Regions from separate parts of the Serratia montpellierensis genome, predicted to be linked through region 3. Evidence: predicted binding sites of a transcription regulator. Region 3 holds the regulator's gene; each other region holds the start of a gene.
What was found. Region 3 encodes CRP, which controls carbon source genes, mostly activating them, when cyclic AMP is high. Its sites were predicted from a motif close to ATGTGANNNNNNTCACAT; they were not measured.
Positions count from the first base shown of each region.

Region 1: aaeR (HTH-type transcriptional activator AaeR) is a predicted target of CRP. The motif match lies at 5,566-5,583, and genes of this name have one in related genera.
Region 2: msrB (peptide-methionine (R)-S-oxide reductase MsrB) is a predicted target of CRP. The motif match lies at 3,962-3,979, and genes of this name have one in related genera.
Region 4: FUU19_RS00890 (PTS mannitol transporter subunit IICBA) is a predicted target of CRP. The motif match lies at 1,842-1,859, and genes of this name have one in related genera.

Region 1 covers NZ_VOSN01000021.1:173,130-181,019, reverse strand. Annotated here, with positions in the region: gene FUU19_RS21530 (CDP-diacylglycerol diphosphatase) at 1-512, shown strand, start outside; gene FUU19_RS21525 (PglL family O-oligosaccharyltransferase) at 528-2,192, opposite strand; gene uriH (uridine-preferring nucleoside hydrolase UriH) at 2,881-3,822, opposite strand; gene FUU19_RS21515 (zinc ribbon domain-containing protein) at 4,030-4,305, shown strand; gene FUU19_RS21510 (hypothetical protein) at 4,302-4,646, shown strand; gene aaeR (HTH-type transcriptional activator AaeR) at 4,637-5,548, opposite strand; gene aaeX (p-hydroxybenzoic acid efflux pump operon protein AaeX) at 5,863-6,066, shown strand; gene aaeA (p-hydroxybenzoic acid efflux pump subunit AaeA) at 6,074-7,012, shown strand; gene aaeB (p-hydroxybenzoic acid efflux pump subunit AaeB) at 7,012-7,890, shown strand, end outside.
Region 2 covers NZ_VOSN01000013.1:418,677-426,566, forward strand. Annotated here, with positions in the region: gene ansA (asparaginase) at 1-881, shown strand, start outside; gene pncA (bifunctional nicotinamidase/pyrazinamidase) at 904-1,536, shown strand; gene chiD (chitinase ChiD) at 1,769-3,046, shown strand; gene FUU19_RS13745 (YeaC family protein) at 3,089-3,361, opposite strand; gene msrB (peptide-methionine (R)-S-oxide reductase MsrB) at 3,425-3,838, opposite strand; gene gapA (glyceraldehyde-3-phosphate dehydrogenase) at 4,187-5,182, shown strand; gene FUU19_RS13760 (D-hexose-6-phosphate mutarotase) at 5,267-6,142, shown strand; gene FUU19_RS13765 (MipA/OmpV family protein) at 6,237-7,001, opposite strand; gene yeaG (protein kinase YeaG) at 7,428-7,890, shown strand, end outside.
Region 3 covers NZ_VOSN01000004.1:191,828-199,717, forward strand. Annotated here, with positions in the region: gene FUU19_RS05035 (aminodeoxychorismate synthase component II) at 1-550, shown strand, start outside; gene argD (bifunctional acetylornithine/succinyldiaminopimelate transaminase) at 682-1,899, shown strand; gene FUU19_RS05045 (YccS/YhfK family putative transporter) at 1,940-4,018, opposite strand; gene crp (cAMP-activated global transcriptional regulator CRP) at 4,069-4,701, opposite strand; gene FUU19_RS05055 (OsmC family protein) at 5,083-5,490, shown strand; gene FUU19_RS05060 (phosphoribulokinase) at 5,529-6,398, opposite strand; gene FUU19_RS05065 (YheU family protein) at 6,551-6,784, opposite strand; gene FUU19_RS05070 (hydrolase) at 6,781-7,761, opposite strand; gene FUU19_RS05075 (LysE family translocator) at 7,881-7,890, shown strand, end outside.
Region 4 covers NZ_VOSN01000001.1:189,681-197,570, reverse strand. Annotated here, with positions in the region: gene glyS (glycine--tRNA ligase subunit beta) at 1-514, shown strand, start outside; gene FUU19_RS00895 (DUF3053 domain-containing protein) at 848-1,567, shown strand; gene FUU19_RS00890 (PTS mannitol transporter subunit IICBA) at 2,108-4,027, shown strand; gene FUU19_RS00885 (mannitol-1-phosphate 5-dehydrogenase) at 4,086-5,231, shown strand; gene FUU19_RS00880 (MltR family transcriptional regulator) at 5,326-5,877, shown strand; gene FUU19_RS00875 (LysE family translocator) at 5,874-6,482, opposite strand; gene FUU19_RS00870 (aminotransferase-like domain-containing protein) at 6,625-7,890, shown strand, end outside.

The DNA of each region.
Region 1 (7,890 bases), on a different contig from region 3:
GCATTGAAAGCCCGCAGCTGCTGGCCGGGGAACGGACGGATTATTTTGGCTATGCGTGGCTGATGCGTTACCGGTTGGCCGCCGAGTATGGCGGGCCGGTGCCGGATGATATGTTGGGTATGGCGATCAACTCCGCTTACGGCCGCAGCCAGAACCAATTGCACATTCACCTGACCTGCCTGCGCGAAGATGTACGGCGCCAATTGCAGGCAGAACGCCCTTATATACAGAAACAATGGCGCCCCTTGCCGGATAAGCTGTTGCGCCACACCTACTATGCCCGCCGCGTGATGCAGCCGACCGCCATGGGCATTTACCCGATTAAGGATCTGGCGGATTATTTCCATCTGTCGCCGCAGCAGCTGGCGGAATATGGCGTGGCGTTAGTGCCCACCACGTTTGCCGGCCAACGGGGGTTTATCTTGCTGGCCTCGAAGCGTGGCTGGGACGTCGGCAACCGCGCCTCGGTAGAATCGCTGCTGGATAAAGAATGCGCGATTTTGCCACGTTGATCTCTGTGTTCTTCCCTATCTGAACCGCATATCCCGCGAAAACAGGAAGGCGGCTTCCCGCTGGCGAGCGTCGGCTTCCGCCTGAGCGCCCTGATAACGCAATATCATGATCAGCGTGGCGTAGACGTTGGCGTCGATACGGCGCTGCAGATAGGCATTGGCCCACTGCCGATAGCCGGTCAACAGGGCATCATCACGCGTCTGGTTATAGACCAGCAGCGAATGAGATTGCTCGTCGAAGGTTTTGCGCTCCCGGTAGAGCCAGGCGGCCGGCGCCGGCATCTGCTCGATGCTGTCGATGGTAGCCAGCATGGTGCGTTCAGATTGGGTGAGCGCCATGCGCCCTTGCCAGGCGAAGACGGCCATCACCAACACGCCGACCGCCGCCGTCGCCACCGGCAGGCTCAGGGCTTTAGCGAACGGCAGCGGGCGGGGCGCGCCGGTTTGGCCGTCCAGCAGCGCCAGCAGCAGCAGAAACGCCAGCCAATGCGGCGCAGACAGATAGAAAGGGTATTCCAGCTGGGTGTGCACCAGCATTGGCAGCAGCACCAGAAACAGCCCGACGCGCGCACTGGCCGGCTGCTCGCGATCCCGTTGCCAGGCGCGTTTCAACAGCAGCGCGCCGGCGATGAAGACGAGAACGATCCCCGCCAGCGCCGGCAGGCCGCCCTCAACCCACCACAGCAGGATTTCATTGTGCGGATGCCCGGCGACTTCCAGCACTTCTCGCCAGGGCATTGCCTGCAGACGGAAGTGCGCGAAACTGTATTCAAAGCCGCCGTAGCCCCAGCCCAGCAGCGGTTTGGCCAGGATCATGCTCAGAGTATCTTGCAGCATTGTCAGACGTGAATAATTAGAGCCTTCGCGTGCGATAAGCTCCTGCTGGCCAGTGAACAGCCCCATCAGGCCAAGCGCCACGCCCAACAGCAGCGCGCCGCCGGCCCAGCGGCTTGCGGCCGGGCTCTGGTGGGCAAAGCGCCACAGCAGCAGCGCCGCCGCCAGGGCGCCACCCAGCCAGGCGGCGCGCGACTGGATCAGCACCAGCAGGGCGGAGAAAGCGGTCAGCAACGCGAGCAGCGGGAGCTGCCGCCGCGTCGACGTAGAGAGAGGGGCGAGCAGCAGCCAGAGCGCCAAAGCCAGCCCGGTGGCGATAAAGCTGCCCAGTACGTTCGGTTGCTGGAAGACGCCGTAGACCCGGCTGCCGTTAGGAGATACCCACGCTAGCGTGGGGGCGAACAGCTGTAGCGCCGCCAGCAACGCCTGAACGCTGACGGCGAACAGCAGGCCGTACAGCAACAGGTTGCGCTGCCGGGCTGTCAGGCGAAGCTGCAGGCAGGCGACATAGAACAGCCAGCCACCGAGCAGACCGGCGCAGCGCCACAGGGCGTCTTCACGCCACTCGGGGCGGGTATACAGCAGCGGCAGCGCCAGCACGGCGATGCCGAGCAGCAACAGGCGTGCGGTGGGGGTCAGCGAAAGACGGGCACGGCCAAGGCAAACGGTGAACGTCACGATCAGCGTGGTGAGCGCCATGATGCTCCAGGCCAGAATGTTTTGCGGCAGCGCCAGGCCGTCGCCGCCCATATTGGGGTAATAAACCGGCAGGATCACCGCCATCCAGATCAGCAGTAAGGTCAGCACGGCGATAGCCGGCGCGTTGGCGAGGGTTTTATCGGTCATGGTTAACCTGCCATGTCTCGATATCGTTCAGTGAATGCATGTTATGAGAAATCCCTATCCTTATCCTGGTGTTTAAATTCGCTGAAGCTTCATTGCCATAAAATGTTTTATGGGAATTAAAAAGACTTCATGTCGAAGCGATAAATAATTTTTCCCTGTGAGTACGGGACGGCTTATATAAAAAGGGGTGCCGTATTCAGTTACCTGCGCAACGGGTGTTTTCTTTGTTTGAAAAAGCAGGGTTGTCATTTTCTCAAATTCATATCGGCCCAGTCAATTTTTAATCTTTTGTTTTATTTGTGCATATAAATCAATGCGTTAATTTTGTTTTGTGCATAATGGAACGCCGTGTGTGCGACAACGACCGCTTGGGCCGGCAGGCGAGGTAGCCAATGAGGTTAGCATTTTTTTGTTAAATCGTTGTTGCCAATGACAGTCCGGCGGAAGTGATTTTATTTATCGCTGCCAATCTCTGTATTTTATATTTTCTTTATCATGTCTGAATTTATTTTTATTAAGAATTTTCTTTGTTTTAATTGTTTTTTTTTAAGTTTAATTTAATTTAATTTCATTAAGATTGTTCTGTGGTTATGGGAATTACGAGGAAATGGTCTGGCTATCCCTGTTGCCGCGATGTTAGGCGGAGTAACGCGCCTGCCAAAGCGCGTTAATCCACTCTTCACAAACCTCACTCCACTTCGCCAATCCGTTCCAGCGCATCCACCACCAGATCCCAGAATTTATCCTGATCCAGTTTGACCGCGACCTGGGTGTGGCAGTCCGGCGGCGGCGGCGCGCGGAAGTCCGCGACCGTCATGCCCAACGTCAGGGTGCCGGTCAGCTCGATATCCACCGGCGCTTTACGCACCGTCATGACGCTCGGATCGATCACGTAGGCCACCGCGCAAGGATCGTGCACCGGCGGGGCGCTGAAGCCCTGCGCCTGCCGGTACATACGGCCAAAGAATGCCAGCAGCTCGCCGACGAAGGTGGCCGGCCGGGTGCCCAGGGCGGCGATGCGTTCGCAGACTGCCGACGTGGCCAAAGCCTGGTGGGTGAGATCCAGCCCGACCATGGTCAGCGGCCATTTTTCGTTAAACACGATGTGTGCCGCCTCGGGATCGATTTTGATATTGAACTCCGCCACCGCGCTCCAGTTGCCCACATGGTAGCCGCCACCCATCAGCACCACTTCCTTGACCCGCTCGGCAATGCGCGGCTCTTTACGCACCGCCATGGCGATATTGGTCAGGCCGCCGGTCGGCACCAGCGTTACGCTGCCGGGCGGGTGAGCCATCACGGTATCGATGATCAGATCCACCGCGTGGCGCGAGTCCAGCTGCAGGTGGGGTTCCGGCAGCACCGGGCCATCGAGGCCGGAATCGCCGTGAATGTCGGGCGCCACTTCGATATTGCGTACCAGCGGGCGCGGGCAGCCGGCGGCGAAGGGCACGCCGGTGATATTGGCGATGCGCGCCACCGCCAGCGCGTTGCGCGTCACTTTGTCCAGCGTCTGGTTACCCACCACGGTGGTGACCGCCAGCAGGTCGATCTGTGGATTGCCCCAGGCCAGCAGCAGGGCAATCGCGTCGTCATGCCCCGGGTCACAGTCCAGTATGATTTTTTTCATGGTTATTCCTGATACAGGGAGAGGTTCCCGCAGCATAGCGCAGCGCGGCGACGTGGGATAATGCCGATGATGCTTTTGTTAACGGCATCAAAGCCTTGCCACTTTTACGATGTAATGAAACGTAAATCCTCATCGTCGGGCTTTACCCTGGAGTTTACTCCAGGGTTTACAGTGAGCTTCAGCGTCAATGCACAGAGGAGAGGTGGGATGAGCTTACTGAAAAGGTTGTTGGGGCAAGGCGGTGTTAACGGTGGTCATCAGCGCGCGGGCCACGGCGGGGGCCATCATGGTAACCGCTATAACCAGCATGGCGAGCCGGGGCCGCAGTGCCCGGAATGCCGGGCGGTGAATAAATCGGGCGCGCGTTATTGCCACCGCTGCGGTCAGCCGTTTGCCGCGGTGAGCGCCACCTGCGGCCAGTGCGCCGCACCGCTGCCGTCGGGCAGCCGCTTTTGCCCGCAGTGCGGCGGTGGTGTGCCGTGAACCGGGGCGGTTGGACGCTCGCGCTGCTGCTGGGCGCCATGGCGCTGTGGACCGTGTTGGCCTGGGGCGTAGCCGGGGTGCTGGCCTGGCTCCCGGCGTTGGCGGAGGCGGCCGGGAACGCATCGTTGCCGGTGAACGGTGCGCTGAGCCTGGTGCCGCAGACGGTGCTGGATGCCTGGCTGCCGTGGCTGAAACAGCTGGGCAGCGGGCTGGCGAGCTATTTTCCTCTGCTGCTGACCTGGACGGGCTACGCCGTCTGGCTGCTATGGGGCCTCGGCATGCTGGCGCTGATGCTGCTGGGCGCGCTGGCGCACCGTTATTTGAGCGGCGCTCAGCGATAGCCCTGATAGACCGCCGCCACGCGTTCGAAATAGTCGGTTAGGTAGTTGATACACACCTGCACCTTCAGCGGCAGTTTGTCCTTCTCGGTATAGAGCGCGTAGATCGGCCGCGGATCAGAATGGTAGCTTTTGAACAGGATCTCGATCTCGCCGCGTTTGATCTCTTCGATCACCCACATCAGCGGGGCGTAGGCGATGCCGGCGCCGTTTTTCAGCCAACGGATCATGGTGGAGGAATCGTTGGTGACGAAGCGCCCCTGCGGGGAAATGCGCGTGGTGATGCCCTCCGGCGACATCAGTTCAAATTCGCTGTCGGGCCGCACGCTGTACTCCAGCCAGGAAAAGTTGACCATGTCGCTCGGCTTCTGCGGCGTGCCGTGCTGGCTGAGGTAGCTTTTGGCGGCGCACACCACCATCGGCATCTGCCCCAGGCGGCGGGAGAACAGACTGGAGTCCTGCAGCGCGCCGGTGCGGATCACCAGATCCAATCCGTCGGTGATCAGGTCCGGCGCAGGAATGCCGGTCACCAGGTTGAACGTCAGACCCGGGTACTCTTTCATCATCTCGGCGGTCATGTTCGCCAGCACGTTTTGCGCCATGGTGGATGAGCTGCCGATGCGCAGCGTGCCGGCAGGCGTATTGTTAAACGCATACAGCTGCTCATGCACTTCGCTGACTTCCTGCAGCATGCGTCGGCAGCCCTGATAGTAGATTTTGCCGGCCTCGGTCAGGCCGATGCTGCGCGTGCTGCGGTTCAACAGCTTGACCTGCAGCTCATTTTCCAGTTTCGAGACGGTTTGGCTGATCGATGAAACGCTCATGTCGAGTTGGCGCGCGGCCGCGGTAAACGACCCGAACTCAACCACTTTGGCGAATACCGACATCCGTTTTAATCTTTCCATTATTCACTCTGGCTTAAAAGTGATTTAGATCACAGATTGTTGATGCCTTGATAGTAAGCAGGCTAATATAACGTGGTCGGGTGAATAGACCTTACCAACGTGCGAGTGCGATCGGCGACGTAATCCTGCCGCTCCTCCGGCACCCTCGCAATCCCTGTCGTGGATGTCTGCCCCAAAGTTTAACCTTTTTTCGGGTTCGTGACCTGGACAAGCTGTCTGGTCAAGATTTGTGGCGCGCGCACGCTAAAATGTAAAGAGAATGTGAATGGCAAGGCCTGTCTTCCTCCGGCGCAGTGAACAATAAGGAAAAATTGATGAGTTTGCTTCCGGTTATGGTCATCTTCGGACTGTCGTTTCCGCCGGTGTTTTTCGAGCTGTTGGTGTCGCTGGCGCTGTTTTTTCTCTTGCGCCGCCTGCTGCAGCCGACGGGGATTTACGATTTTGTCTGGCATCCGGCGCTGTTTAATACCGCGCTGTATTGCTGCTTGTTTTATCTGATTTCATGTCTTTTTGTTTGAGGTCGCTGTGAAAAATTTTTCGATAAAAATAACCCGAATCGCGATCACTTTGATTCTTGTGCTGCTGGGCATCGCCGCGGTATTCAAAGCCTGGGTGTTCTACACCGAGTCGCCGTGGACGCGTGACGCCAAGTTCACCGCCGACGTGGTGGCGATCGCGCCGGACGTCAGCGGCCTGCTGACCGACGTGCCGGTGGTGGACAACCAACTGGTGAAGAAAGGGCAGGTGCTGTTCGTGGTCGATCGGCCGCGCTATGAGCAGGCGCTGGCGGAAGCCGGCGCCGACGTCGCCTACTACCAAACGCTGGCGGCGGAAAAACGGCGTGAGGCCGGTCGCCGCGTGAAGCTGGGCGTGCAGGCGATGTCGCAGGAAGAAATCGACCAGTCGAACAATTCGCTGCAGACCGTGCAGCATCAGCTGGCGAAGGCCGTCGCGGCGCGCGAGCTGGCGCAGCTCGATCTGGAACGCACCACGGTGCGCGCCGCGACGGCCGATGGTTGGATCACTAACCTCAACGTCCATGCCGGTGAATACATCACCCGCGGGTCGGTGGCGGTGGCGCTGGTGAAAAAAGACTCCTTCTACATCCTGGCGTATCTGGAAGAAACCAAGCTGAACGGCCTGAATAAGGGCGATCGCGCGGAGATCACCCCGCTCGGCAGCAACCGCATCATGCACGGCACCGTCGACAGCGTGGCGGCGGCGGTGAACAACAGCAGCAGCACGGTGAACAACAAAGGGTTGGCCTCGATCGACAGCAACCTGGAGTGGGTGCGCCTGGCCCAGCGCGTGCCGGTGAAGATCCTGCTGGATGCCAAGGACCAACAGCATCCGTACCCGGCCGGCACTACCGCCACCGTGGTGATCGTCGGCAAGAACGATCGCAATGCCGACAGCGGCTCGCCTTTTGTGCGCCTGATGCACCGGCTGCGTGAGTTCGGCTAATGAATAGCCCAACCTTTATCCGGCTGAGATTTGCCTTCAAACTCAGCTTCGCGATTGTGTTTGCGCTGTTCGTCGGTTTCCATCTTAACCTGGAAACCCCGCGCTGGTCGGCGATGACCGCCGCCATCGTCGCCGCCGGCCCGGCCTTTGCCGCCGGTGGTGAGCCCTTCTCCGGCGCCATCCGTCACCGCGGCTGGCTGCGCATCATCGGCACCTTTATCGGCTGCTTCGTCGGCCTGATCATTATTATCACCACCGCCCGTGCGCCGGTGGTGATGCTGCTGCTGTGCTGCATCTGGGCCGGTTTCTGTACCTGGCTCTCTTCGCTGATCAAGGTCGAGAACTCCTACGCCTGGGGCCTGGCCGGGTATACCGCGCTGATCATCATCGTGACGGTCGCCACCAGCGAGTCTCATCTGCTGGAAGCGCCGCAGTTCGCCATCGAACGTTGCAGTGAGATCGTGCTGGGCATCGTCAGCGCCGTGTTGGCGGATCTGCTGTTCTCGCCGCGTTCGATCAAGCAGGACATCGATCGGGCGGTGGATCAGCTGCTGGTGGATCAATACCGCCTGATGCAGATGTGTATCAGCAACGCCGACAAAGAAGACATCGATCGCGCCTGGAGCAATCTGGTCAAGAGCACCACGGCCCTGGACGGCATGCGCAACAACCTGATGATGGAGTCCTCGCGCTGGCAGAAGGTCAACCGTCGGGTGAAGGCGCTGCATACCCTGTCGCTGACGCTGATCACCCAGGCCTGCGAAACCTACCTGATCTTGTTGAATCACCCGGACGCGCTGAAAGAAAGCCTGCGGGAGCAGCTGATGGTCCCGGCGGAAACCCCGCAGGAGATCCACAAGCGCATGAAGCTGTTGCGC
Region 2 (7,890 bases), on a different contig from region 3:
TGCCGGATTTCACCATTCATGAATATGCGCCATTGATTGACTCTTCGGACATGACGCCGGAAGACTGGCAGCACATCGCCGACGACATCAAGCAGAACTACGATCGCTACGACGGCTTCGTGATCCTGCACGGCACCGATACCATGGCGTTCACCGCATCGGCGCTCTCCTTCATGCTGGAAAACCTGGATAAACCGGTGATCGTCACCGGTTCGCAGATTCCGCTGGCGGAGCTGCGTTCCGATGGCCAGACCAACCTGCTCAACGCGCTGTATCTGGCGGCCAACCATCCGGTGAACGAAGTCAGCCTGTTCTTCAACAACAAGCTGTTCCGCGGCAACCGCACCACCAAAGCGCACGCCGACGGCTTCGACGCCTTCGCCTCCCCGAATCTGCCGCCGCTGCTGGAAGCCGGCATTCACATTCGTCGCCAGCACGGCATCGACAGCCCGGCTTGCAACGGCGCGCTGCGGGTGCACGACATCACGCCGCAGCCGATCGGCGTGGTCACTATCTATCCGGGCATTTCCGGCGCGGTGGTGCGCAATTTCCTGCTGCAGCCGGTCAAGGCACTGATCCTGCGCTCCTACGGCGTCGGTAATGCGCCGCAGAAGGCCGAGCTGATCGACGAGTTGCGTGCGGCCTCCGAACGCGGCATCGTGGTGGTCAACCTGACGCAGTGCATCTCCGGGCGCGTCAATATGGAAGGCTACGCTACCGGTAACGCGCTGGCGCACGCCGGGGTGATCAGCGGTTTCGACATGACGGTGGAAGCCGCCCTGACCAAGCTGCACTACCTGCTGAGCCAGCCGCTGACGCCGGAACAAATCCGCGCCCTGATGCAGCAAGACCTGCGCGGCGAACTGAGCATCAACGGTTAACCTACTGATCTTTGGAGCGGCGATGAAAACGGCCCTATTGTTGATCGATCTGCAAAACGATTTCTGCCCCGGCGGCGCGCTGGCGGTCACGGAGGGCGACGCCGTCATCCCGGTTGCCAATCAGGCGATCGCCGCCTGTCTGGCGCGTGGCGAGCCGGTGGTAGCCAGCCAGGACTGGCACCCGGCCAATCACCGCAGCTTTGCGGTGAACTCCCATGCGCAGGTCGGTACCCTCGGCGAGCTGGAAGGCCTGCCGCAGGTGTGGTGGCCAGTGCACTGCGTGCAAGGGAGCCACGGTGCCGATTTTCACCCTCAGTTGCAGCGGCAGCACATCAATGCCGTTTTTCGCAAGGGCCAGGATACGGATATCGACAGCTACAGCGCGTTTTTCGATAACGGCCACCGAGCGCAGACCGAACTGCACGGCTGGCTGCAATCGCAGGGCGTCCGGCGACTGGCTGTCATGGGCCTGGCGACCGATTACTGCGTGAAGTTCAGCGTGCTGGATGCGCTGGCTGCCGGTTATCCAACGCAGGTGATCGTCGACGGCTGCCGCGGCGTGAATCTGCAGCCGGACGACAGCGAACGGGCGCTGCAGGACATGGCGCGCGCCGGCGCACAACTGGTTACCCTGTCACAGTTTCTCGCCCACTAAATCCTCTCGGGCGCCACCGGTGCCCACTCTGAGCGGCGGCGAAAATATCGACGCCGCTCACAATACCGCCCTTCTTCTTCCCCAACGGCTTGTGACCGGCAGGTGCTTTTGCTGTTATGGCTGCGACACTTTTGGCGTCAATCGGTTATACGCATCCGGGGCCCGCTGAGCCCGGCTTTATTGTGACCGCCTCTGGCGGTACGGTCGGCCTTGCCGATCCAAGGAGACAGACATGAAAATAACCCGAAAACTGCTGCCTTTGCTGGCAGCGGTGCAGTTGGCTATGGCCGGCGTAAGCACGGCCCAGGCGGCTTATCTTTCCGTCGGCTACTTCAACGGCGGCGGCGACGTCACCGCCGGCCCCGGTGGCGACATCGACAAGCTGGACGTCACGCAAATCACTCACCTCAACTATTCGTTCGGCCTGATCTACAACGGTGAGAAAGACGAAGCCAATGCGGCGCTGAAAGACCCCGCTCGCCGCCACCAGATCTACCTGTCGCCGAAGGTAACGGCCGATCTGCAACGGCTGCCGGTGCTGCGTAAACAGAACCCCGAGCTGAAAGTGCTGTTGTCGGTCGGCGGCTGGGGCGCACGGGGTTTCTCCGGCGCCGCCGCTACTGCGGAAAACCGGGCGATATTCATCCGCTCCGCGCTGCAGGTGATCGCACAGTATCAGCTGGATGGTATCGATCTGGACTGGGAATATCCGGTGAACGGCGCCTGGGGACTGGTGGAAAGCCAACCGGCAGACCGCGACAACTTCACCCAGCTGCTGAAAGAGCTTCATCAGGCGCTGGGGAAAGGCAAGCTGTTAACCATCGCCGTCGGGGCCAACGTCAAAAGCCCGCTGGAATGGGTCGATGTGAAAAGTATTGCCCCTTACCTCGACTACATCAATCTGATGACCTACGACATGGCTTACGGCACGCAGTACTTCAATGCCAACCTGTACGATTCAAAGCGTTGGCCAACCGTAGCGGCCGCCGACCGCTACAGCGCCGATTTCGTGGTAAAGAATTATCTGGCTGCCGGGCTGAAACCGGCACAGATGAACCTGGGCATCGGTTTCTACGGCCGGGTGCCGAAACGGGCGACCGAGGCCGGCATCGACTGGGACAAGCCGGAGGCCGCCAAGCATCCGGTGACGCAGCCATACTTCAGCACGCGCGAAACCACCCTGTTCAACGCGCTGGGGCTGGATCTCAGCAAAGATACTTACTTTAAATACCTCGATATCGTCAGCAAATTGCTCAACGATCCGCAGCATCGTTTTCGCGAACACTGGGATGACGACGCCAAGGTACCTTACCTGACGCTGCAATCCGCCGCAGGCAAACCCTTGTTCGCCATCTCCTACGAGAACCCGCGTTCGGTGGCCATCAAGGCCGAGTACATCAAAAGCCAGGGATTGGGAGGAGCGATGTTCTGGGAGTACGGCGCGGACGACAACAACCGGCTGGCGCAGCAGCTGGCGGAATCGCTGGGCATAAAGGGCGAAAAACGGTGAATCGACGGGGCGATGGCGGCATCGCCCCGCTTTAGGGCAGCCTTACTGCGGCTTGAGTTTGGCCAGCGGCTCGGCAACGAACTGCTGTTTCAGCTCTTGCTTGCTCTTCATCACGATCTGCCCGTCGGTACCGATGCTCATGTGCTGCGGATCGACGTTGTTCATCGACTGCCACAGCATCACCGCCTGCAGGCTGTTTTCTTTTTGCTCCGGCGTCAGCGCCACGCCGTCCGGCCATTTGCCCAGCTCAACCGCCTGTACCAGGCGCTGGTATATCTCGGGCGTCATCGCCGCAATCAGATCTTTCACGTCCATCAGAGCCCTTCTCGCTTACAGATGAATAATTAGCTGAATCGATTTTGTTGGTTAAATTACCACTTAGCCGGCCGTTTGGTCGCCATTTTCGCCATCGGTGAAACTCAGCGAGGCGGAGTTGACGCAGTAGCGGTCGCCGGTCGGCTGCGGGCCATCGGGGAAAACGTGCCCCAGGTGCGCGTCACAGTGGCCGCAGCGGATTTCAATACGATGCATATTATGTGAATTATCATCAAGATAACGGATTGCATCGGCGGAAACCGGCTCATAAAAGCTCGGCCAGCCGCAGCCGGAATCGTATTTGGTTTCGGAATAGAACAGCGGCTGGTTACAGCACAGACAATGGTACACGCCCTCGCGCTTGTTGTGCAGCAATTTGCCACTGAACGGCGCTTCGGTGCCGCGCTGTTGCGTCACATAACGTTGGATTTCATTCAGTTCCGTGACCGGATGACCGGGGGTTGTCTCTTTAGCCATTTGTGCTTATCTCTGAATATGGATAATGTCAACGAAAACAATGATTAATAATAACAAAAAATTAACACCGCTGCAGAGATTTTTGGCCTAAACTGTAGCCCATAAAGGCCACGTCACGATGATATGTGATAGCGATCACACATCTTGCGTATGCTGACTTTATACTTGGCGGCTTGTCCCCATATAACGGATAAGGCCGAGCGCAAATGGACTGTGCAATAAGCGTGCAAAACCACCCTTCCGGTTTGACTTGCCGCAAGAATTGACACGATTCCGCTTGACGCTGGGTAAGGTTTTTGTAATTTTACAACCAACCTTTTATTCACTAACAAATAGCTGGTGGAATATATGACTATCAAAGTAGGTATCAACGGTTTTGGCCGTATCGGTCGCATTGTTTTCCGTGCTGCTCAAGAGCGTTCTGACATCGAGATCGTTGCAATCAACGACCTGTTGGACGCAGAGTACATGGCTTACATGCTGAAGTATGACTCTACTCACGGCCGTTTCAACGGTACGGTAGAAGTTAAAGACGGCCACCTGGTTGTTAACGGCAAAACCATCCGTGTTACCGCAGAGAAAGACCCGGCTAACCTGAAGTGGAACGAAGTGGGTGTTGACGTGGTTGCTGAAGCGACCGGTATCTTCCTGACCGACGAAACCGCACGTAAACACATCACCGCTGGCGCTAAAAAAGTCGTTCTGACTGGCCCATCCAAAGATGCGACCCCAATGTTCGTGCGTGGCGCCAACTTTGACAAATATGCCGGCCAGGACATCGTGTCCAACGCCTCTTGCACCACCAACTGCCTGGCGCCGCTGGCTAAAGTCATCAACGACAACTTCGGTATCGTTGAAGGCCTGATGACCACCGTTCACGCGACCACCGCCACTCAGAAAACTGTTGATGGCCCGTCTCACAAAGACTGGCGCGGCGGCCGCGGCGCATCCCAGAACATCATCCCTTCTTCTACCGGCGCAGCGAAAGCGGTTGGCGTTGTTCTGCCAGAGCTGAAAGGCAAACTGACCGGTATGGCGTTCCGCGTACCGACGCCTAACGTATCCGTTGTTGACCTGACCGTGCGTCTGGAAAAAGCAGCTACCTACGAAGAAATCAAGAAAGCCATCAAAGACGCCGCTGAAGGTTCTATGAAAGGCGTTCTGGGCTATGTTGAAGACGACGTGGTTTCCACCGATTTCAACGGCGAAGTACTGACTTCCGTGTTCGATGCCAAAGCCGGTATCGCACTGAACGACAACTTCGTGAAACTGGTTTCCTGGTACGACAACGAAACCGGTTATTCCAACAAGGTTCTGGACCTGATCGCTCACATCTCCAAGTAATGGCATGATGTTAAGCTGATAATGAGGGCGACATTTTTGTCGCCCTTTTTTATTTGTCTCTCCGGCAAACAAGAAGGTTATGGAATGAACGAGAAAATTTTCACCCTGCCCGTTTCCGAACAGATTTCGCCTTACATCAGCCAGCGTCAACTCGATGAGTTGGGCGTAGTGGTGGTCTCGCACCCTAAAGTGCGCGCGGCCGTCGCACTGCAGGGCGCCCATTTGCTGGCCTGGCAGCCCAGCGGTGAACAGCCGGTCATTTGGCTCAGCAACAATACGCCTTTTGCCAAAGGCAAGGCCATCCGCGGCGGCGTGCCGATCTGCTGGCCGTGGTTCGGCCCGGTGGCGCAACCCTCCCACGGTTTTGCCCGCAATCAACCCTGGAGTCTGACGGCGCACGATGAAGATGACAACGGCGTCATCCTGACCTTCACGTTGAAAGACAATGAGCAGACCCGAAAACTGTGGCCGCATGCCTTCACGCTGATTGCCCGCTTCAAGCTGGGAGCGGAGTGCGAGATCGAACTGGAATCGCACGGCGACTATCAGGCCACGGCGGCGCTGCACAGCTACTTCCAGGTCGGCGACATCGATCGGGTCAGCGTAGCGGGCCTGGGCGAGCCTTATATCGACAAGGTGGCGGGCGGCGCAGAGGCGCGCCAGGCGGGCGAAGTGACCTTTGTCGGCCAAACCGACCGCGTCTACACTCGCCCGGAGGCCTTCAGCCAGATCCGCGATCCGGCGCTCGCACGCACCATCGAGGTTCACCACCACCATATGAGTGACGTTATCGCCTGGAACCCGGGCGTAGAGCTCTCCTGCAGCATGGGGGATATGCCGAACGACGGTTACAAGACCATGGTCTGCGTAGAGACCGGGCGCGTCAGTAAACCGCTGGTCGCCGCCGGCGAACAACCGGCCCGTTTGGGTGTGACCTTCCGCAGCCGTAAGAAGGCCTGAAAAGCCGTGCGCGGCAGCGCACTACCGATGTGCAAAAGGGGCGCTGGCGCCCCTTTTTGATGCACGTCATGCACGATTATCGTGCAATGCGTGATTAGAAGGTGTAGCTCACACCCGTCATCAACAAACCGGTGTAGGATTTATCCACCATCGGGCTGTCTTTCACTTCATCAGACAACTTCACATAGCGGCCGACGAAGAAGGCATTCCAGCTTTTGTTGATCTGGTAATTGGCGCTCAGTTCGAGATACGGCGCCCAGCTATCGCCTGGGGTGTAGCTGTCCAGGCCGCTGCGGCGCGACTCATTGGCGCTGACGCCATAGTAGTATTTGTTCTGGTTCTTGCTGTTCCACATTACGCCCACGCCCGGGACCAGCGTCAGCGCGTCCAGATCAAACTTGTACAGGTAAGCCACATCGCCCACCAGCCCGTTGCTGTTGTTCAGCGTGTCGCCGGTGAAAGTGGTACGGATAGTGCCCCACTCGGCGTTGTGCGAATAGGCCAGGCCGGCCATCAGCGTGCCGCGGCGCTTGTCGAGACGCTTCATGCGATCGTCGTCGCTGTCGCCCGGACGGTAGCCCCATGGCGTGTAGTAACCCATGATGCTCAGCTGGTTTTCTTGATCCTTCCACAGGTAGTAACCGGCGGTCAGAGTACGGAAGTAGAAGTCGTCACCTTCGTAGTCGATAACGGGCACCGGATACACGCGGTCCTGATAACCACGATACGCGTCCGGGCTAACCAGCGCGGCAGCGCCGAGTGACCAGGTTCCCGCCTGAGCACTTTGCGCACAAACCATTGCGGAAGCGATAATTGCTAGCGTTTTGAGTTTTGAAATCTTCACTGGTTCTTTTTCCATAAATTACAGGGTTAATAGCTGCAACAGTTTATGTGAAAATTTAGTTACGCGCCTAATCTTTACAATAGAAAACGACCAAGATCGAATAACTTATAGCGGAATTATGAATTAATCATGGCGGAACGATGACGTTTCATCCCGCAGGCCGCGCCAGACAAGGCATTTGGCTCACACGGTAATAACTGAGTCATTGATATGACTTAAAAAAAGCTTTTTCTGCGGCAGGAAATTTTCCGGCAAGCAAACTAAGCTTAAATCAGAAGGTGAATTTATCCTGGGCCCAGTGGCATACAGCGCAACTCGCGATAATAAGCGCACCAAGTTGGCATACGGGTTGCTGTACTCAGGCGTATTCTCATCTTTCGGGAGCCAGAACACTATCACACGCTCTCTTTAACCTGTGCTAATAACGAAAGGACGGGCATCATGAACATATTTGACCACTATCGCCAGCGCTACGAAGCTGCCAAGGACGAAGAGTTCACACTGCAGGAATTTCTTACCATTTGCCGGCAAGATCGCAGTGCCTATGCCAACGCGGCCGAACGTCTGCTGATGGCTATCGGTGAACCTGTGATGGTCGACACTGCGCTAGAATCACGCCTGTCACGCCTGTTCTCCAACCGCGTGATCGCACGTTATCCGGCCTTCGAAGAGTTCTACGGCATGGAAGAGGCCATCGAACAGATCGTCTCTTACCTGAAACACGCCGCGCAGGGCCTGGAAGAGAAGAAACAGATCCTGTATCTGCTGGGCCCGGTGGGCGGCGGTAAGTCCTCGCTGGCGGAACGCCTGAAGGCGCTGATGCAGCGCGTGCCCATCTACACCCTCAGCGCCAACGGCGAGCGCAGCCCGGTCAACGATCATCCTCTGTGCCTGTTCAATCCGC
Region 3 (7,890 bases):
CTCCTTTACCTATAACCTTTACCAGTATTTCTGCGAATTGGGCGCCGAGGTGCTGGTGAAGCGCAACGATGAGCTGCAGCTGGCCGATATCGAGCGGCTGGCGCCGCAGCATCTGGTGATTTCCCCTGGCCCCTGTACCCCGAACGAAGCGGGTATCTCGCTGGCCGCCATTCGTCATTTCGCCGGCAAGCTGCCGATCCTCGGCGTGTGCCTGGGGCACCAAGCGCTGGGGCAGGCGTTCGGCGCCGAGGTGGTGCGCGCCCGCGCGGTGATGCACGGCAAAACCTCAGCGATCCGTCACCTGGGCGTCGGCGTGTTTCGCGGCCTGAGCGATCCGTTGACCGTGACCCGCTATCACTCGCTGGTGCTGAAAGCTGATACGCTGCCGGATTGCTTTGAAGTGACCGCCTGGAGTGAACGCGACGGCGTGCGCGACGAGATCATGGGCATCCGCCACCGCACTTTGGCGCTGGAAGGCGTGCAGTTCCATCCGGAAAGCGTGCTCAGCGAGCAGGGCCACCAGCTGCTGGATAATTTCCTCAAGCGTTAATTCCGGTGCGTTTTTTTCGCCCGTCAGGCGTTTTGCGTTTGCGCTTGATTGGTTTTTTATGCATATTTCGTGATTATGTTTTCAATCTGATATTACGATAGCGCTGAAAAACTTTCAGGGTGGAGCCGAAAATGACTGAAAAATCCGCAGTGAGCCGCAGTACCTTTGACCAGGTGATCCTGCCTGTTTATGCGCCTGCCCAGTTTGTGCCGGTGCGCGGCCAAGGCAGCCGGGTCTGGGATCAGCAGGGAAAAGAGTACATCGATTTTTCCGGCGGCATCGCGGTGACGGCGCTGGGGCACTGTCATCCGGCGCTGGTCGAGGCGCTCAAACGCCAGGGCGAAACCCTGTGGCATACCAGCAACGTCTTCACCAATGAGCCCGCGCTGCGCCTGGCAAGCAAACTGATCGACGCCACCTTCGCCGATCGGGTGTTCTTCGCCAACTCCGGCGCAGAGGCCAACGAGGCGGCGTTCAAACTGGCGCGCCATTACGCCATTACCCGTCACAGTCCGTACAAAACCAAAATCATCGCTTTCTATAACGCGTTTCACGGCCGCACGCTGTTCACCGTGTCGGTGGGCGGGCAGGCCAAATACTCCGACGGATTCGGGCCGAAGCCGGCCGACATCGTGCACGTGCCGTTCAACGATCTGGCGGCGGTGAAAGCGGTGATGGACAACCACACCTGCGCAGTGGTGATGGAGCCGATTCAGGGCGAGGGCGGCATTACGCCGGTCGACGCCGACTTCCTCAAAGGCGTGCGCAAACTGTGCGACCAACACCAGGCGCTGCTGGTGTTCGACGAAGTGCAAAGCGGCATGGGGCGCAGCGGCAAGCTGTTCGCCTATATGCATTATGGCGTGACGCCGGACATTCTCACCACCGCCAAGGCGCTGGGCGGCGGTTTCCCGGTCAGCGCCATGCTGACTACCGAAGAGATTGCGTCGGTGATGCAGGTGGGCACTCACGGCACCACCTACGGCGGCAACCCGCTGGCCTGCGCGGTGGCGGAGGCGGCGTTGGATGTGATCAATACGCCGGAAGTGCTGAGCGGCATTGAACAGCGTCACGCGTTGTATGTGCAGGCTTTGCAGGATATCGGCGATAAATACGGTGTTTTCACCGCCATTCGCGGCATGGGGTTGCTGATCGGCGCCGAACTGACGCCGCATTATCATGGCAGAGCACGCGATTTTCTCACCGCCGCCGCTGCGCGTGGGCTGATGATCCTCAACGCCGGGCCGAACGTGATCCGTTTCGCGCCGTCGCTGGTGGTGGAGCTGCAGGACATCGAGGCCGGCATGGCGCTGTTCGAGCTGGCGGTGCAGGATGTGATCAACGCCTGAAGCCCGTGCGGCGAATAACGGGGCGCGGCATGCCGCGCCCTTATTGATCGCGCAGTTTGCGCTTGAGCCAAATGCCGTGGTGCGGGCGCTGGCGCCAGGCCAGCGACGAAATGGTGTGCATCACGCTCAGGTGCGACAAAATGCGCCGCAGATGGCGCTCCATCTCGGTGACGGGCATCTCCGGATGCAGATCCGGCGGCTGCATGATGCCGCTGTTGCCGCTGCTCGGCCCGTCGTATTCCAACCGCTGCTGGCAGCTTTGCAGCGCGATTTCACAGGTCTGCAGATACTCTTCCGCCAGCTTCGGCGTCAGCATGTAGTGCTCGCGCGCCAGAATGGTCATGGCGTTCAGGTGTTCGACGATGAACTGGCTGTGAGTGACCCACAGCCGCATGTCCGCCAGATAGTTCGACGCGAACCCCGGCTCCTGCATCGCCTGATTGAGCGAGGTGAACAGCGCGTTGTGCGCTTGGTTGACCTGCATGCGGGTATAGGCCAGCGCAGTGGCGTCCGGTTCCGGTTGCTTCAGCATCAGCCGCAGCGCGGCTTGATCGTTCTCCAGCGCCTGATGGGCATTCTTGCGCAGCAGCCCGCTTTGCCACTGCGGCCATAGCCAAATGGTGCCGCCGAACGCCAGTACGCAGCCGATCAGCGTATCGATCAGGCGCGGTACCAGAAAATGCGAGCCGTTCAGCGCCAGCAGCTGCAGGGTGTAAACCGCCGTGACCGTAAAGCCAATCACCGACAGCCCGTAGTTCTTGCGCGAAACCAGGTAGGCCAGCAGCGTGATCACCAACATGATGCTCAGCGTTTCTCCTTCCGGCAACTGCAGCTGCAACAGCCCGGCCGCCAGCAGCAGCCCGGCAATCGTGCCCAGCGCACGGTGCTGAATACGCACCCGGGTAGCGTTATACCCGTTTTGGCTCACCAGCATGATGGTGAGCAGGATCCAGTAAGGTTTCGGCAGGTTGAACACCGCACCCAGACTGCTGCCGACCGCCAGCGTCACGCCCAGCCGCGCGGCGTTGCGCAGGGCGGTGGATTTGAACGACAGGTAGCTGACCAGCGCCGGCCAAAACGGCAGGCGGTGCTGGCCGGGCATCAGGTCGCGGCGGTACAGCGGATGCTGGGTACGTAGCAGGCGGGCGATGCGGCTGAAGTGGTAGTAACAAAATTGGCCGACCGGGTTATCGGGATGCTGCGCCGCCATTTTTTCCAGCGCTGCCAGCTCATGGGTCATGGAGAAGCGCTTCGAATGTTGATGGTAGAGAATATCGTGCGCCACCACGCGCAGCCGGCCGGCGATCACCTGAGCATTGCGGCGAATGATCGCTTCGGCCTGGCTCTGCTCCACCAGTTTTTGCACCTCTTCCGGCAGGTGCAGGCTGACGGTGATGTGCTCCTGCAGGTCCATCGCCACCTGAAAGGCGCGCTGCAGGCGTTTTTGCTCGAGGTTGTTGGCGTGCGGCAGGAAATTAAGCTGTTGGTACAACAGGCTGATCAGATCCATCACCTTTTGCTGGCGCACCAGCAGCGGCGGCAGCGCGGTTTGCGGATCGGTGTGCTGGGTCAGCAGCGAGTATTTGGCTTCGAAATAGTCCGCCAGTTCCAGGTAGAGTTGGCTCAGCGTTTCGCGCATCGGCTGTTCTTTCCACAGCTTGAACCAGAACCAGGTGAATAAGCCGTACCAGGCAGTGCCGATCGCGTAAAGCAGCGGCGCCTGCCAGATGGGTACCGTACCGGTCGTGCTGAGGGCGAAGATGGCGGCCACCAGCGCCGCCGGCAACAGCCGGGCGTGCAGCGGGCTGATTTCACCGGTGACGCCGAGCAGCAGCGCCAGGCCCAGCATCAGCGCCGGCAGCGGCACGTGCCACAGCAGTGCCTGTTGCAGCAGCACGCTGCTGAAGGCGAACAGCGAACCGCCGACGATCAGCCGTTTAAAGAAGCGCTTATGCGGCGTGTCCAGACCGGCGATATTGCAGCAGGCGGGCACCAGAGAGAACATCAGGCCGAGCTGTAACTGGCCTATCAACAGGCCGAACAGCACCGGCAGACACAACACCAGCGTTTGTCGCAGTGCGTAGTTGATTTCCGGGTGGTAGATCAGGCGGCGCCACATGGCAGAGAGCAGACAAAAAAACGGCGCAGATTGCGCCGTTTCTTCAGGGATTAACGGGTGCCGTAGACGACAATGGTTTTGCCGTGGGCGGAAATCAGGTTTTGATCTTCCAGCATTTTCAGAATACGGCCAACGGTTTCACGCGAGCAGCCGACGATCTGGCCGATCTCCTGGCGGGTAATTTTGATCTGCATGCCGTCCGGGTGAGTCATGGCGTCGGGTTGTTTCGCCAGATTCAGCAGGGTTTGCGCGATGCGGCCGGTAACGTCCAGGAAGGCGAGGTTGCCCACTTTTTCGGAGGTGACCTGCAGGCGGCTCGCCATTTGGGCGGACAGACGCATCAGGATGTCCGGGTTCACCTGGATCAGCTGGCGGAATTTCTTGTAGGAAATTTCGGCCACTTCACAGGCGGTTTTCGCGCGAACCCAGGCGCTGCGCTCCTGGCCTTCTTCGAACAATCCGAGCTCGCCGATGAAATCCCCCTGGTTGAGGTAGGACAGAATCATCTCTTTACCTTCTTCATCCTTGATCAGCACCGCGACGGAGCCTTTCACGATGTAGTAAAGCGTTTCGGCCTTTTCACCTTGGTGAATCAGCGTACTCTTCGATGGATATTTGTGGATATGGCAATGAGACAGGAACCATTCGAGAGTAGGGTCTGTTTGCGGTTTGCCGAGAACCATTCGCTGTTATCCTCTGTTGTTATCGCTGCCTTGTGTCACAGGGGTCAGAGTTCCCTGTAAAACCCACCTGTAGCCGCAGTTATGAGCGAGGGCTACCGGCAAGTTTTGAGGCGTGTCATAAAAATACGCTGTCGCTCTAGCATATTAACTTGCCGTAAGCGCTGCAAGCTACATTCTGTTAACATACCGGTAAAGGAGCCTTTCTCTGGGCGTTTCCCTGAATACAGTGTCCCGGAAAGATTTATTGCGGCTCTGTTTGTAGCACAGAGTAAGGCGGGTGTCTCGTGTTGTCTCGCTTCAGCATGATTAGCATCAGGTTACGTTGCCTGTTTCTATGCGAAAGCGTACTCTGATTTTAAGAAATCAACCGGAGTGACCAGAATGCAGGCAAGAGTTAAGTGGGTGGAAGGGTTAACGTTTTTGGGTGAATCGGCCTCCGGCCACCAGGTGCTGATGGACGGCAACGCCGGTGATAAAGCGCCCAGCCCGATGGAGATGGTGCTGATGTCGGTGGGCGGCTGCAGCGCGATCGACGTGGTATCCATCCTGCAAAAGGGGCGCAACGACGTGCGCGACTGCGAGGTGAAGCTGACCTCCGAGCGCCGCGAAGAAGCCCCGCGGCTGTTCACCCATATCAATCTGCACTTCATCGTTACCGGCCAGGACCTGACCGACAAGATCGTCGAGCGTGCGGTGAACCTGTCAGCGGAGAAATACTGCTCGGTGGCGCTGATGCTCAACAAGGCCGCCACGGTGACCCACAGCTTCGAGATCCGCCAACCGGCGTAATCGAAACGGAGCGCGGCCCGGCGCCGCGCTCAACGCATTTATTCGATCTTCTTGCCTTCCAGCAACCGCTGCACCAGCGGCGCCATGATCAGCTCCATCGCCAGCCCCATCTTGCCACCCGGCACCACTAACGTATTGATATGCGAGATAAACGAGCCCTGCAGCATCGCCAGCAAATAGGGGAAATCTATCTGATCCAGCCCGCGGAAGTGGATCACCACGAAGCTTTCATCCAGTGAGGGAATGGCCTTGGCGGCGAACGGGTTGGAGGTGTCCACCGTCGGCACGCGCTGGAAGTTGATGTGGGTGCGCGAGAACTGCGGCGTGATGTAGTTGATGTAATCTTCCATCGAACGCACCACTGAATCCATTACCGCTTCGCGAGAGTGGCCGCGCTCGCCGGTATCGCGGATCAGTTTCTGTATCCACTCCAGGTTGACGATCGGCACCACGCCGACCAGCAGATCGACGTGGTTGGCCACGTCATGGTGCTCGGTGACCACGCCGCCGTGCAACCCCTCGTAGAACAGCACGTCGGTCGGCGCCGGCAGCGGTTCCCACGGGGTGAAGGTACCCGGCACCTGATTGTAGGGCACCGCTTCGTCGTAGGTGTGCAGATACTTGCGCGAGCGCCCGGTGCCGTTCTTGCCGTAGTCGATAAAGCTCTGCTGCAGCAGACCGAAGTCGTTGGCCTCGGGGCCGAAATAGCTGATGTGTCTGCCCAGATCGCGCGCTTTGCGGATCGCCGCGTCCATTTCCGGCCGGGTGTAGCGATGGAAGCTGTCGCCCTCCAGCTCGGCGGCGCGGATGTTGAGCTGCTGGAAGATCTTACGGAACGCCACGCTGGTGGTGGTAGTGCCGGCGCCGCTGGAACCGGTCACCGCGATAACGGGATGTTTGGCAGACATGGTGGTTGTCACTCCGTGTTGAATGCGCCGGCGTCAGGGGGGTATTGTGGCTCTTGTTGACGCTCTCTATCTCAGGGAAAAAATGGCGCGCGCTAGTTTGCAATGCCCCATTGTTACCTGATTTTTTCCGTCAGTCATAGAACCGTGCGCCACTAAATTTCTTCCTGCCCGGCGCGGAACTGACCGCGCGGCATGATGTTGACGCTCTCGTGCAGTTCCGACCACACCAGCACCACTTCGCCGTTTTTCAGCTGGCGGCGCACGTCCTCCACCTTCTGTTCCAGCGAGCGTTCGTGTTCGCCGTAATCGGTGCCTTCGCGCAGTACAAAGGATTCGATCAGGCTGTTCAGGGTGTCGGTTGCCAGTTCTTGCCAGGGAATGATCACGTCGGGATGTCCAGATAAGGGGAAAGCCAGGCCGGAATGCGATGTTCCAGCCACATGTGCGGTTTTTTCAGCGTGCCACCGACGAAGCCGACGTGGCCGCCGTACTCGGTCAGCTGATATTCAATATTGCGCGGCAGGCCGGCGACGTCGGGGATCACCTCATGGGTCATGAAGGGATCGTCCTTCGCATGGATGATCAGCAGCGGCGTCTGGACAGCCGGCAACAGCGGCAGGGCGCTGCAGCGGCGATAATAGTCGGTAGCGTCGCTGAAGCCGTGAATGCGCGAGGTGATGGCGTCGTCGAATTCGCGGATGCGCCGCAACCCGTTCAGCTGTGACAGTTTGAGCGGCAGGGTGTCCGGGTAGTGCAACAGCTTGCGGGTGGCGTTTTGTTTCAGCTGCCCCAGCAGGTAGCGCTGATAAACGCGGGAGAAACCTTGCTCCATGCGGTAGGCGCAAGGCTCCAGCATCAGCGGCGCCGAGACCACCACCGCCGCCTGCAGCAGGCTGTCGGCGCCTTGCTGTGCCAGATAGCAGGCCAGCATGTTGCCGCCGAGCGAAACGCCTACCGCCGCGGTCGGCACCTCGCCGTAGCGGTCGCGCAGCCAGCGCAGGAAGATGCGCGCTTCTTCGGTTTCACCGGAGTGGTAGATGCGCTGCTTGCGGTTGGGCACGCCGCTGCAGCCGCGAAAGTGCATCACCACGCCGAGCCAGCCGCGCTCACGCCAGGCGTTGAGCAGGCCATGCGCGTAGGGGCTGTAGAAGCTGCCTTCCAGGCCGTGGAACAGCACCGCGCGCGGTTTGTCGCGCGCCTGCGCCGGATCTTCGCTCCAGGCGAGATCGACGAAATCACCGTCGGGCAATTCCAGCCGTTGCCAATGCGGTTTCAATAACACGCGGCGGCGCACCAACCGCGGCAACAGCGTTTGCAGGTGCGGGTTACTGGCCCCGGTCAGAGGGCGAAAGACGTCATGCATAGGCTGAGTAAAAATGTTGTGGGCGGCTATTGTGAGATCCCTAGCGCACTGTTAGCTTCAATACCAAGAACTAACAATGATACTGCAAAAAAGCGCCTTGGGTGAGGAGCACCCGTGCCATGGAACCGA
Region 4 (7,890 bases), on a different contig from region 3:
GGTGGTCGACGAGGTGGTGGAATTCATGCTGGGCCGCTTCCGCGCCTGGTATCAGGAAGAAGGCCACGCGGTCGATACCATTCAGGCGGTGCTGGCGCGCCGTCCGACCAAGCCGGCCGACTTCGACGCGCGCGTCAAGGCGGTATCCCACTTCCGTACGCTGGAAGCGGCGGCGGCGCTGGCTGCGGCCAACAAACGCGTCTCCAACATTCTGGCCAAGTCTACCGAAACGCTGAACGACAGCGTGCGCGCCTCGGTGCTGAAGGACGCGGCGGAGATCCAGCTGGCGACTCACCTGGTGGTGCTGCGCGACAAACTGCAGCCGTACTTCGCGGCGGGCAACTACCAGGAAGCGCTGGTGGAACTGGCCGCGCTGCGTGAGCCGGTGGATGCGTTCTTCGACAACGTGATGGTAATGGCGGACGATGCGGAAGTGCGCGTAAACCGCCTGACGCTGCTGAGCAAGCTGCGCGAACTGTTCCTGCAGGTGGCGGATATCTCCGTGCTGCAGTAAGCGATTCTCTGCTGTGAAAAGGCGCCTGCGGGCGCCTTTTTTTATTTCCGTTTCCTGGGTGCGAAGGCAAGGTCGCCTGGCGACTTGGGGGGCGACTTGGGGGGCGACTTGGGGGGGCGACTTGGGGAAATTGAAGCGTCCGGTCGCCGACGGCAATGAACCTCAGTGCGTTTTGCGCACGATTTTCAACCGCATCCGGCCGGGGCAATGCTCATCGCAAACGGAATCGCGTATCGGAACGCCGCCAGTTGATCTATTCTTATAGGCGCACGGAGTGCGCAAAAAGGGGCGGAGTCCAATGAAAAAGCAGGTTTATAACAGGAGTTATGTCACATGGCGGTAGGGATCCAGAGCAGAGGTTTCGCGCGTTGGTTGGCACCGGTATTGGCATTGTTGGTGGTCATGCAATTGACCGCCTGCGGCGATAAAGAGCCGGAACAGCGCAAAGCATTTATCGATTACTTACAGAATACCGTGATGCGCAGCGGGGCGAATATCCCCACGTTGAGCGAAGATCAGAAGCAGAAGTTCGGCAACTATGCCGGCGATTACGCGATTTTGGTCGGTTTTTCGCAGCAGTTGTCCAAATCGGTCGGCGCCAGCCTGACCCCGGCGCTGGATCAGATTAACCAGATCCGCACCGCGCAGGACTACCTGAACAAACGCGACGCGCTGCAGCAATCGGTCGGGGCGTTGAACCTGCTGGGCCAGCAGATCCAGTCTGCCAAATCGCAGGCGGATACTGCCCACGCGGCGCTGAAACAGCCTGACGATCTGAAGGCGGTGTACAACCAGGCCTATGACAAAATCGTCACCGCACCGGCCAACGCCTTGATGCCGGCGATCCCGACCACCGCCAGCTTTGTGCAGGATCTGGTGCAGGTCGGCGATTTCCTACAGAGCCAGGGTAATCAGGTCAGCTTCAACAACAACGGTGTGCAGTTCCGCACCGCGCAGCAGGTGGCGCAGTACAACACCATGATGTCGAATCTGGTGGCCAAACAGCAGAACCTGATGAATGCGCAGAAGACCATTCAAAGCGTGACGCAATAACGCGTCCACGCGCGAAACAGGCCGGCAATGCCGGCCTGTTTTATTTCCCCTCAGCGTTTCCAATAGCTTGCTGGTTTATTGCGCAGGCTTCTGTACTACACTTCAATTAATCCATTCATTCGGCAATGTAGTTTTCTTTCATTCATCACTTCGCTAGTTCCCGGCGGGATGAGTGCTCTCAGGGAAGATCAAACAGAGCGTCGCGATAGGGCGCTGCAGCTAAAAATAAATTGTGATGTTTATCACAATTTAAAAACAAACCATCAGGTTTAAAGTGTGACGAATATCACTTTATTGTGTGTTTTGAGGCGGTTTTTTTCTCACTGTGCTTTTTTTACACGCCATAAATGTGATCTTCGTCACTATAAAGGGTGGCTTGTTGGGGTGTTATGTGTGATTTGTATCACAAAAAATCCGTGAAGTTCGCGTGACAAAAACAGCGTGATAGAGTCCGTTTCGCATACAGCGGCAACACGGCTGGATCGTCACAACAATAATCACGCGCTCTATTGTCAGCGCGTAACAATAGGGGTGTGTTTTATGTTTTCACCAGACATCAAGGTTAAAGTGCAAAACTTTGGCCGCTTCCTGAGCAACATGGTGATGCCCAACATCGGCGCCTTTATCGCCTGGGGGATTATCACCGCACTATTCATTCCAACCGGCTGGCTGCCGAATGAAACCTTAGCCAAGCTGGTCGGCCCGATGATCACCTACCTGCTGCCGCTGCTGATCGGTTATACCGGCGGGCGGCTGGTGGGCGGCGATCGCGGCGGCGTCGTGGGCGCCATTACCACCATGGGCGTCATCGTCGGCGCCGACATGCCGATGTTCCTCGGCGCGATGATCGCCGGCCCGCTGGGCGGCTGGGCTATCAAGCATTTCGACCGCTGGGTGGACGGCAAGATCAAAAGCGGTTTTGAAATGCTGGTGAACAACTTCTCCGCCGGCATTATCGGCATGCTGCTGGCTATCCTGGCCTTCCTGGGCATCGGGCCGCTGGTGGAGGTGCTCTCCAAGCTGCTGGCGGCGGGCGTGCACGTCATGGTGACGAACAACCTGCTGCCATTGGCGTCCATCTTCGTTGAACCGGCGAAAATCCTGTTCCTGAACAACGCCATCAACCACGGCATCTTCTCGCCGCTGGGTATCCAGCAGGCCACGGAAGCCGGTAAGTCGGTATTCTTCCTGATTGAAGCCAACCCAGGTCCGGGCATGGGCGTGCTGATGGCCTACATGTTCTTCGGCCGCGGCAGCGCCAAGCAATCCGCCGGCGGTGCGGCGATCATTCACTTCCTGGGCGGCATCCACGAAATCTATTTCCCTTACGTGCTGATGAATCCACGCCTGCTGCTTGCGGTGATCTTGGGCGGCATGACCGGCGTCTTCACCCTGACGATGCTGAACGGCGGCCTGGTTTCTCCGGCTTCCCCGGGCTCGATCCTGGCGGTGCTGGCGATGACGCCGAAAGGCGCCTACTTCGCCAACATTGCGGCGGTGTGCGCAGCCTTTGCCGTCTCCTTCGTGGTGTCCGCTTTCCTGCTGAAAACCTCCAAGGTGAAAGAGGATGACGATCTGGAAGCCGCAACCCGTCGCATGCAAGAGATGAAATCGCAGTCCAAAGGCGGCGCCGCGGCGTCGGCATCGGTCGACGGCGATCTGAGCACCGTGCGCAAAATCATCGTCGCCTGCGATGCGGGCATGGGTTCCAGCGCGATGGGCGCCGGGGTGCTGCGCAAGAAAGTGGCCGACGCCGGGCTGAAGAACATCTCGGTGACCAACAGCGCCATCAACAGCCTGCCGGACGATGTGGATCTGGTGATCACGCACCGCGATCTGACCGAACGCGCGATGCGCCACGCGCCGCAGGCCCAGCACATCTCGCTGACCAACTTCCTCGACAGCAAGCTGTACAGCGATCTGGTCGACCGTTTGGTGGCGGTCAACAAAACCACCGACAACCAGCAGAAGGTGCTGGGCGCGCTGGACGACAGCTTCGAAGCCGGGGAACCGAACCTGTTCAAGCTGAGCGAGAGCAACGTGTTCCTCAACCTGCAGGCCAGCGACAAAGAGCAGGCGATCCGCTTCGCCGGCGAGCAGCTGGTGAAAGGCGGCTATGTCGAGGCGGAATACGTGCCGGCGATGCTGGAGCGCGAAAAGCTCACTTCCACCTACCTGGGCGAGTCGATCGCCGTGCCGCACGGCACCATCGAGGCCAAAGACCGGGTGCTGCGCACCGGCGTGGTGTTCTGCCAGTACCCGCAGGGCGTGCGCTTCGGCGATGAAGAGGATGAAGTGGCGCGCCTGGTGATCGGCATCGCCGCGCGCAACAACGAGCATATTCAGGTGATCACCAGCCTGACCAACGCGCTGGATGACGAGAGCGTGATCGAGCGGCTGGCGAATACCACCAGCGTGCAGGAAGTGCTGGACCTGCTCGGCGGCAAAAAAGCCGGATAACAGAATCATTTTAAAGGGTGCAGCTTGCTGCACCCTTCGACATTAAGAAGGTAGGGTTATGAAAGCATTACATTTTGGCGCAGGGAACATCGGCCGCGGTTTTATCGGCAAGCTGCTGGCGGACGCCGGGGTTGAACTGACCTTCGCCGACGTCAATCAAACGGTGCTGGATCTGCTGAACAGCCGTAAAAGCTACGCGGTGCACGTGGTGGGTGAGCAAGAACGCGTGGAGAGCGTCAACAACGTCAGCGCCGTCAACAGCGGCAGTGAGGCTGCGGTGGCGCTGATCGCCGAAGCGGATCTGGTGACCACCGCCGTTGGCCCGCAAATTCTCGCCAAAATCGCCGGCACGATCGCCAAAGGGCTGGTGCTGCGCCATCAGCAGGGCAATGTGCAACCGCTGAACATCATCGCCTGCGAGAACATGGTGCGCGGCACCAGCCAGCTGAAGCAGCATGTGTTCGCCGCGCTGCCGCAGGACGAACAGGCATGGGTTGAGCAGCACGTCGGCTTCGTCGATTCGGCGGTCGACCGCATCGTGCCGCCGGCGGACAGCAACGACCCGTTGGAAGTGACGGTGGAAACCTTCAGCGAATGGATCGTCGATCAGACCCAGTTCAAAGGCCAGCCTCCGGCGATCGCCGGTATGGAGCTGACCGACAACCTGATGGCGTTCGTCGAACGCAAGCTGTTCACCCTCAACACCGGTCACGCCATCACCGCCTACCTCGGCCAACAGGCCGGGCTGCAAACCATTCGCGACGCCATTCTCGACCCGGCGATCCGCCGCGTGGTGAAAGGGGCGATGGAAGAGAGCGGCGCGGTGCTGATCAAGCGCTACGGCTTCGACGCCGACAAGCACGCCGCCTACATCAACAAAATCCTCGGCCGCTTCGAAAACCCGTATCTGCACGACGACGTCGAGCGCGTGGGCCGCCAGCCGCTGCGCAAACTGAGCGCCGGCGATCGCCTGATCAAACCGCTGCTGGGTACGCTGGAATACGGCCTGCCGCACGCCAACCTGATCCAGGGCATCGCCGCCGCCATGAGCTACCGCAGCGAACAGGATCCGCAGGCGCTGGAGCTGGCGGAACTGCTGAACACGCTCGGGCCGAAAGCCGCGCTGGCGCAAATTTCCGGCCTGCCGGCGGAAAGCGAGGTTGTAGAAGAGGCCGTTGCTGTGTATAACGCCATGCACAAGTAGAATCGTGATGATGAACACCCGAGCGCAGCTTGCTGCGCTCCTGCAACCCGAGTTCGGCATCGACGGCCCTCCCCACGCCTTTCGAAAAGCGACGATGGAAGAAGCACAGGCATTTGAAAACCAGGTTCTGGAAAAGCTGAACGCGGGCAAAACGGTGCGCAGCTTCCTGATCGCAGCGGTAGAGCTGCTGGCGGAAGCGCTCAACGTGCTGGTGGTGCAGGTATTCCGCAAGGACGATTACGCGGTGAAATATGCCGTCGAACCGCTATTGTCCGGCAGCGGCCCGCTCGGGGAGCTGTCGGTGCGCCTGAAGCTGATGTACGGGCTGGGGGTGATCTCCCGCCACGAATATGAAGACGCCGAACTGCTGATGGCGATGCGCGAAGAGCTGAACCACGACGGCTCGGAATACCGTTTCGTCGACGACGAAATCCTCGGGCCGTTCGGCGAGCTGCACTGCGTGGCCGCGCTGCCGCCGGTGCCGACTTTCCTGCAGCCGGGCGAAGCGGATGAAGCGCTGATCGCCATGCAGCGCCAGCGCTATCAGCAGATGGTGCGCTCCACCATGGTACTGTCCATTACCGATCTGATCGCCGGCATCGGCGCCAAACAACCTTCCCGGCTCTCTCCTCTCGGCCGCGGCTAAGCAAAGGCCGCGCGCCACTCGTCGAACAACAACCACAGCGCGGTGGCGGCCATTAGGCCGGACATCACGCCGTTGAAGGCGCGCAGTTTCCAGGTGACCCGCAGCGCGTTGCGCAACCGGTCGCCCAGCACCGCCCACAGCAGCACGCAGGGCAGGTTCAGCAGCGCGAAACCGGCGATGACCGACAGCGTATGGACGAAGGTGGCGCCTTCGCGTGGGGTGAACAGGATCGCCACGTTGATCACCATCAGCCAGGCCTTGGGGTTGACCGCCTGAAACAGTGCGCCGTTGAGCAGGCTCATCGGCTGCGCCTGCTCTTTGGCGTCCGGCGAGGCCGCCTGAAACAGCTTCCATGACAGCCACAGCAGATAGGCACAGCCGATCACCGCCAGCGGGAGGCGGATGACGCCGGCCCAGCTCAGCGCCAGCGCCAGCAGCGGGATAATGATCGCCAGCTGCACCGCACAGCCGACGCAGATGCCAAGCAGCATCGGCAGGGTGCGGCGCAGGCCAAAGTTGACGCCCGACGAGGCCAGCAGCAGATTATTGGGGCCGGGGGTGATCGACATGACGGTGACGTAGCTGACAAAGGCGGAGTCCAGCATGGCAGGTTCCTTGAAAATGACGGTGATAACGAGAGGATCAGCATAATCGCTGCAATGGGATGGTGACAGAACCACAAATCGGATATTGTCATGGTTACAGTTGTGCAAAATGTAAACTGTACCCATTGCCTGGAGAGAAACTGTGACCCTGCTCGATGAAACCCCGGATACCCGCTACCTGCAGCTGGCGGACACATTGGCCGAGGCCATTCGCCGCGGCACGCTGCTGCCCGGTGACCGCTTGCCTTCGGTGCGGCGCTGTGCGCAAACGCATCGCGTCAGCATCAATACCGTGGTGTCGGCTTACCGCACGCTGGAGGATCGCGGGCTGATCGAAGCGCGACCGCAGTCGGGGTTTTATGTCCGCAGCACGCTGCCGGCGCTGAAGATGGCCTCGGCGCCCAGCGGGCGCATCGAACCGCCGGCGGACGACGTGCTGGCGCTGATCGATACGGTATTCGCCGCCCAGCAGAATCCGGCCTTCACTAACATTGCGCTGGCTTGCCCGCAGACCAGCGACTTCTATCCCGGCGGCAAGCTGGGGCGTATGTTGTCTTCTCAGCTGCGCCGCCAGCCGGATCTGATCGGGCAGTATCCGTTGCCGCCCGGCAGCCTGCGGCTGCGCCAGCAGATCGCCCGCCGCTCGATGACGCTGGGCATGCTGCTGGAGCCGGGCGACGTGGTGCTGACCCATGGCTGCATGGAGGCGCTGCAGCTGGCGCTGCGCGTCACCACCAAACCGGGTGACTGCGTCGGGCTGGAGTCGCCAACCTATTTCTATCTGCTGCCGCTGCTGGCCAGCCTGGGGCTGAAAGCGCTGGAAATCCCCACCGATCCGCAGCTGGGGCTGTCGCTGGACGCACTGGAACTGCTATTGAACGAGAAGCGGCTGAACGCGGTGATCGCCATGCCGACGGTGCAAAACCCGCTGGGCTGCACCATGCCGCTGGCGGCGAAAAAGCGGCTGGCGCGGCTGATGAACGATCATCAGGTGCCGTTGATTGAAGACGGGCTGTATGCCGAGATCCAGTTCGGCGGCGCGCTGTCGCCGGCGGTGAAGGCGTTCGATCGCGACGGCTGGGTGCTGTTTTGCTCCAGCTTTACCAAAACGCTGGCGCCGGATTTTCGCGTCGGCTGGATCTGCGGCGGCCGTTTCCACGAGGCGTTGCGCAAGCTGAAGGCGGTATCGTCGATGTCCGAATCGCAACTGCTGTCGGAAACGCTGGCGACCTTCCTCGAGAGCGGCGGCTACGATCACCATTTGCGCAACCTGCGCAAGCGCTATGCGGCCCAGGTCGACGAGGCGCGGGCGCTGATCGCCCGGCATTTCCCGCGCGGCACGCTGGCCACGCAGCCGGCGGGCGGCTTCGTGTTTTGGGTTGAATTTCCCCCCGGCGTGGACAGCGTG